2 regions of the Paenibacillus sp. NRS-1760 genome follow, and region 2 is predicted to be linked to the other one. Evidence: riboswitches for the same ligand, from Rfam matches in the RefSeq annotation. Region 2 holds a riboswitch; the other holds the start of a gene.
The links. Region 2 has a riboswitch for cyclic di-AMP ahead of ACIFSR_RS22490 (TrkH family potassium uptake protein). Riboswitches for the same ligand answer to the same signal wherever they lie in the genome.
Positions count from the first base shown of each region.

Region 1: linked by a shared signal. The riboswitch ahead of ACIFSR_RS16940 (C40 family peptidase) and the one ahead of ACIFSR_RS22490 (TrkH family potassium uptake protein) in region 2 are both predicted to bind cyclic di-AMP.

Region 1 covers NZ_JBITPK010000013.1:312,506-315,930, forward strand. The annotation lists gene ACIFSR_RS16935 (MATE family efflux transporter) at 1-1,147, shown strand, start outside; cyclic di-AMP (ydaO/yuaA leader) riboswitch at 1,383-1,517, shown strand; gene ACIFSR_RS16940 (C40 family peptidase) at 1,521-1,997, shown strand; gene ACIFSR_RS16945 (chromate transporter) at 2,132-3,319, shown strand; gene ACIFSR_RS16950 (phytoene desaturase family protein) at 3,393-3,425, opposite strand, start outside.
Region 2 covers NZ_JBITPK010000014.1:699,321-702,745, reverse strand. The annotation lists gene ACIFSR_RS22500 (LysR family transcriptional regulator) at 1-110, shown strand, start outside; gene ACIFSR_RS22495 (potassium channel family protein) at 212-874, opposite strand; gene ACIFSR_RS22490 (TrkH family potassium uptake protein) at 893-2,233, opposite strand; cyclic di-AMP (ydaO/yuaA leader) riboswitch at 2,323-2,527, opposite strand; gene ACIFSR_RS22485 (CPBP family intramembrane glutamic endopeptidase) at 2,773-3,425, shown strand, end outside.

The sequences.
Region 1 (3,425 bases), on a different contig from region 2:
AAGTGTCATTCTCAATCAATGGCTCGGCGCAGGCAACTTGCATGGCGCCGATCGAATCGGGAGAACGGCGCTTACTTTGAATGTTATGCTTGGTTTAATAGCTAGCGTAGGATTGATTGTCTATGCCGACGTGTTTTTAGCGCTTTTTAAAGTGCCCCAGGATGTGATGGCAGAAGGAGTCAGCTATTTATCGATTGTCGGCAGCTCCGTCTTCATCACAGCAATCAGCATGACGTTAGGTACTATTTTACGATGCCGCGGTATTGTGAAAGAAATGATGTTCATCGCATTGGGGATAAATGTACTGCATATTACTTTAAATTATCTGGTGCTGATGGAGCCCTTCGGCTTACCTAATTTAGGTGTAGAAGGAGTAGCAGCATCTACATGGATAACCCGTGCCATAGGGATGATCGCTTATTTGATATTATGTATTCGAAGCTTGGAGTATAAGGTTGGCTTGATTAGTCCATTTAAGATTCAAAGAAAAAATATTGGCCTTATATTTAAACTAGGTATTCCTTCGGCAGGTGAGCATGTTTCTTATAATCTTTCACAGGTTGTAATCACATATCTAATCACGCTGATCGGTACGGCAGCGTTAACGACAAAAATTTATTCGCAGAGCATAACTTCTTTTGTTTTTGTTTTTTCAATGGCAATAGGTCAAGGAACGCAAATTATTGTTGGACATCTGATTGGAGCCCATCAGAAGGATGATGCTTATCGATCCAGTATTCAAAGTTTGAAGCTGGCGTTTGTCATTTCGCTTGCGCTTGGTATTTTCATCTATAGCTTCTCAGGTCTATTGCTCAGCCTCTTTACTAATGATGCAGAAATTATATTGTTAGGCAAGCAGCTCATGTTGTTATCGATTATGCTGGAGCCGGCTCGGGCTTGCAACATGGTGCTTATCAGTTGTCTAAATGCGGCTGGAGATGTGAAATTTCCAGTTGCTGCCGGGTTAGTATCCATGTGGGGGATTAGTGTACCGCTTGCATACGTGTTCGGGATTGTGTTCGACATGGGGTTGGTAGGAATATGGTTGGCCTTTTCAATCGATGAATGGATAAGAGCTTTACTGATGCTCTACAGATGGAGGAGACGTTCTTGGCAAAAGGTCGATATTTTGGCGAAACTTGCTTAACTAGAAAGAGTAACTGTATGAAAATACGGATACTCTTTTTTTGTGTTTAAACCGTTATATTTTGAAATTGTGATTGCAAATTCATCTATTTTAATGACAAAAAAATCAGCACCTTTGACAAAAATCATGTAGTGAACAGCTAAATAAATATTAATAATGAAGAAAAATGAAAGTATTCTAATAAACCAATTGCAGGATTATGGTAAAAACAATCGAATTTAACGATACTATAAGGTTTATTCACATGCCGAGTTCTGTATATCGGAAACGGGGGAACCACCCAGGGTGAATTGCTTAATGTATTTATTTAAGCATAGGGATCTTCAACCGAACCCATAAGCTAACCTCGTAGGCACCGAAGGGAGAAGTTGTTTTGAAGAAGGGTTTTATTTTATTGTTATCCTGCTTGCTGCTGCTTACTGGAGGAGGAAGCGTGCTTGCAGATAAGTCGGACAAGTCAGTGCTTACGAATTCCATAAGCGAGGTTGTTGGAACTCCTTATAAATGGGGAGGCACAACGAGCAAAGGGTTTGACTGCTCGGGTTTTATTCTACATATTTTTAATCAATTTGATGTTAAGCTGCCTAGAACATCTCAATCGCAATCAGACACAGGCACAGAGGTCAATAAAGATGAACTACGCGTGGGTGATCTAGTGTTCTTCAACACAAGCGGCAAAGGCGTTTCTCATGCGGGCATTTATATTGGGGATGGTAAATTTGCTCATTCTTCTACAAGCAAAGGGGTTACGATTACAAATCTTAACGATTCTTATTACGCAAAGCGTTATGTAACAGCAAGGCGTGTCGTAACGGAAGATACATTTGCTGCGATGATGGAGTCTAAATAAAGCGTAATGATTTTACAAACCACCTTACGAGGTGGTTTTTTTTATGTAACCATTTATTAAGTATTTGTTAAAGGGTTGTAAGTCAATAATTCGCAAGCTTACAATGTAAGTATCATGAGTAATGGAATGAGGCTATAGGATTGAAAAGAGGAACAATCGCATCTTTGGTAGAGGTACTGGCTGTATCTACTAAACTAGGACTTACCTCATTTGGAGGTCCGATAGCCCATCTGGGTTATTTTCACAATGAGTATATTCGTCGCCGTAAATGGATGGATGAAAGAAGTTATGCAGACCTCGTTGCTTTATGTCAGTTTCTACCCGGGCCAGCCAGCAGTCAAGTTGGGATCGGTATAGGGATAGTTAGGGCTGGGTTATTGGGCGGACTAGTGGCTTGGTTAGGGTTCACACTGCCATCGATCATTGCATTAGTGGCCTTTGCTTTTCTGCTGCAAGGATTTGATCTTGGAAACACAGGTTGGATTCATGGATTGAAAATTGTAGCGGTGGCCATCGTTGCTCATGCCATTCTAGGGATGGGGCAGAAACTAACACCGGATCGAAATAGAGCTACGATAGCAGTCATCGCTGCTGCGGTAACGTTATATTGGCAAGCGGCCTATAGTCAAGTGATCATTATTGCTGCAGCTGGACTGATCGGGGTATGGTTATATCGTATGAAAACAGTCGAGGGAACTCCTGATCTGAACATTCGAATTAGCCGTTCCCTTGCGATCTCCTGCCTCGTTATATTTCTCACGCTTCTAATTGTTTTGCCATTTCTAAGGCAATGGGGAAATATGGAATGGATTGCGATGTTCGATAGCTATTATCGTGCAGGCTCACTGGTGTTTGGAGGCGGACATGTTGTGCTGCCGCTACTTGAGAATGAAGTTGTCTTTACCGGATGGGTTAATGAATCGGATTTTTTAGCAGGTTATAGCGCTGCGCAGGCTGTTCCTGGACCACTTTTTACATTCGCTAGTTATCTTGGTACTCTCTCTGGTGGATTAACTGGAGCCATTGTTGCAACTACTGCAATTTTTTTACCGGCATTTCTTCTCGTTGCTGGAACATTGCCGTTTTGGAATATGTTGCGAAATAACTCAAAAATCCAAGGTGCATTAGTTGGCGTTAACGCCGCTGTAGTTGGCATATTGCTGGCTGCACTGTATGATCCGCTTTGGACTAGCGCGATAGTAGAGTCAGGTGATTTTATGCTGGCTGCCGTATTGTTTATTATGCTTGTTTTTTGGAAGCTTCCACCTTGGATGATTGTTGTGGCCGGTGCATTAGGCGGAATGGTCCTTGAACTTATTTAATAATTAATCAATTGATAAAAACCTCTAATCCGCGATAACGGATTAGAGATTTTTTTATATGAATTGAATCTGCCTACATGACGGATTTTGCAGCAATGCTCAATTG
Region 2 (3,425 bases):
GTACCACCTCGCTCATTCATGCGGACTCGGCCGCCCTCAGCCCGTCCGTTCGCCTTTGGATCAACGAGCTTGCAGCAGGCTTCCCCAGCAAAAAGGACAGCAGCTTTTAAAATAGCTGCTGTCCTTCAGCATTTCCAATATTACACTTCCAAATCCATTTCAGCCTAATCTGCCTTTTCTAATGATAAGCCTCTTCCACTACATAAAAAAATTAACGGATAACGGATGCTTCGAAGTCTTCTATTTGCTCATTTGTTCCTATAATAACCATGACATCACGAAGTGAAAGGACATCCGTTGCTGTCGGTGCAATAATGATGCCATTGGGCTTATTTATGGCTACGATGCTGCATCCAAATCTAGCTCGCGGATTAAGATCATGCAATGACTTGCCATCCAAGCATTGCGGTACAGCAAGCTCGGCGATCGTATACTCTTTGGAAAGCTCGATATAATCTAATAGATTTGGGGATACTAGCTGATGCGCAACTCGAATACCCATATCGCGCTCAGGATAGACCACGCGGTCGACACCGATTTTCTCAAGCACCCGGCCATGCAGTTCAGTCAAAGCTTTCGCTACAACTTGCTTCACTTCCAAATCCTTAAGCAGTATGGTTGTCAAAATGCTGGATTGAATGTCATCGCCAATCGCGACAACTCCGCAATCAAAGTTTCTTACACCCAAGGAGCGCAGCGCTTCTTCATCCGTACAATCAGCTGATACAGCATAGGTTAGAATACCGCTCATGTCCTGAACGGCTTCCTCATCCTTATCTATTCCAAGCACCTCATGGCCAAGCTGGACGAGTTCGCGCCCTAAGCTCGAACCAAATCTCCCTAAGCCGATGATGACAAATTGTTTCTTTTTAATTCCCACTTGCAAAGTCTCCTATCCAATCGTAATTTTGCCCTCTGGATGCCGATAAAGCTCTTTCTCTGTACGAGGCCCAAGCGCGTATGCGAGCGTCAGGGGTCCAAGTCTTCCGGCAAACATGGTTAATGCAATGACTATTTTCCCAACAAGGCTCAGCTCTGGCGTAACACCAACGGATAATCCTACTGTTCCAAATGCTGATGTCGCTTCAAACAATAGCTTTATAAAAGCTTGATCCTCCGTCATCGACAAGATCATCGTTACAATAATGACAAGCGATAAAGAGATCAAAGTAATCGTGAGTGCTTTAAAAATTCTGTCTTTGCCTAATCTGTAACGGAAAAGAACGATGTCCTCTCGTCCTCTAATCATTGCAAATACAGCGCCGACCAACGTTGCAAAGGTTGTTGTTTTGATGCCGCCGCCCGTCGAGCCGGGCGAGGCGCCAATAAACATTAATATAATGGTGAAAAACATCGTCGCTTGCCGAATAGCCGTATAATCAAGCGTATTGGCTCCTGCCGTCCGCGGCGTTACCGACTGGAAGAACGAAGACAAAATTTTCCCGCCCCAGTCCAGAGAGCCCAGTGTCTTCGAATTCGAGAATTCAAAAATAAATATGACGAGTGTCCCTACTGCAATAAGCGTTCCTGTCATAGATAGCACGACCTTACTGTGCAGTGACAGCTTGCGGTTTTTGCGGAACTCCATCAGGTCCGACATAACAACAAAGCCGAGTCCACCCGATATGATCAGCATCATAGCTGCAATATTGACGACTGGATCAGATACGTATAAGGTCAAGCTGCGATAGTTCCCAAAAATATCAAAACCAGCATTGTTAAACAATGAAACCGCATGAAAGGCTCCAAAATAAATCGCTTTGCCCAGCGGCATATCAAATGCAAACCTCGAAGCAAACAACGCAGCGCCAATAAGCTCTATTGTCAATGAATACACAATAACGCGTCTAATCAAACGCACGATGCCTTCCATGCTCGACTGGTTCATGGATTCCTGCAGCAAAAGCCGCTCACGCAGCGAAATCCTCTTGCGAAGTACGAGCGCTACCAGCGTCGCCATCGTCATAAATCCGAGTCCACCAAGCTGGAACAGGCACATTAATATGATTTGACCCCATATAGAGAAATAAGTTCCAGTATCAACGACAACTAACCCTGTTACACAGGTTGCCGAAGTTGCCGTAAACAGCGCATCTATAAAAGGCAATCTCTCACCGCTTACCGATGCAAAAGGCATGGATAATAATAAGGCACCCAGCAATATAATAAGAGCGAATCCACTTACCAAAATACGCGGGGGTGACCACTTCAAAACATTCCAACTAACCTTCATCCATTTCCCTTCTTTTTGATTATGTCATATTGTCATTTTTGTTTTTAAGCATAAAAAAAAGCACTGGAAACTCAAGTGCTCGTGCGATGAGTCCTGTTCCAATACGCCTTCGAGGTTAGCTGACGGATTCGGGCCTGGACAGGCAGCCCTATTCAGCGGAAGAAGACGATGCTTCACCGCTAAAATTCACCCCATGCTATCTAATGTTAAACTGCTTTGCTTTCAGCAGGTTCATCCATTTAGACAACTTTATGGTTCCCCCGATTTCCTTAGGAAATTCGGCTATGCTATGCAATTAGTATGACGATAACGATTATAATCCCTAAGCACTCCTGATATAAAGGTGACGTTTATGACAAACAGGACGATATTAGCTCAAATTAGGGCAATGGGACGAACCAGCACATAGCTAGCTTGCTGGACATCGTTATTTCGCATTTTTTTGAAAACAAACGGTCATTTTCATTGGATAATTTAGGGATTCATATGTTAAGGTAATAAAATGAGCTATTTATTATGAAGACAGTTGAGGTGAAACTATGATTGATTCTATTAAACCCAATGAATGGAAACGATTTATATGGGCAGCAGTTGCTTGCTTTATTATTTATGGGGCCGTACAAATCGTTCCCATGATTACGGCTATCTCATCTGGCGAAATGAATACCAAGGTCATAACGAAATCAGCGGCGGAGGATAAGGCGTCTGCATTTGTTGAAAAAGAAACAGGCTTGAAGGTGAAATCGGCTAAAGCCGTACATCAAACCGATAAAATTATGAATGGCTACTTATCTAAATATGAGCTAGTCAAAGCATATACGGATAAATATGACCCTAGGTTTCCTACAGATACGTTTCAGGTTGATCTTAAATTCGCAAGCGGCGGCAGCGGATATGTTTATCTACATATGCATAGCGGGAAAGTCGTAGCTTGGAACTTGAAGCTTGAGGGGGAACAGCTATCAGATGCAGATAAAGCAAAAGAAGCTATTGCCTTCCTAACTGCAGGAAATTTCAGCGGTACTGAATTCATAGGCGGTCAAATATTGCCTAATGGCGACTGGCAGCCTAAGCCTCCTGCAGGTTATTCCATTAAAAATGCTCATCTTAACGTATTGGTTAACGCTCTTGTCGTGAATGACCGTACGATCATTACTAAATATAAACCGATATTCGAGGCTCCATCCGATTA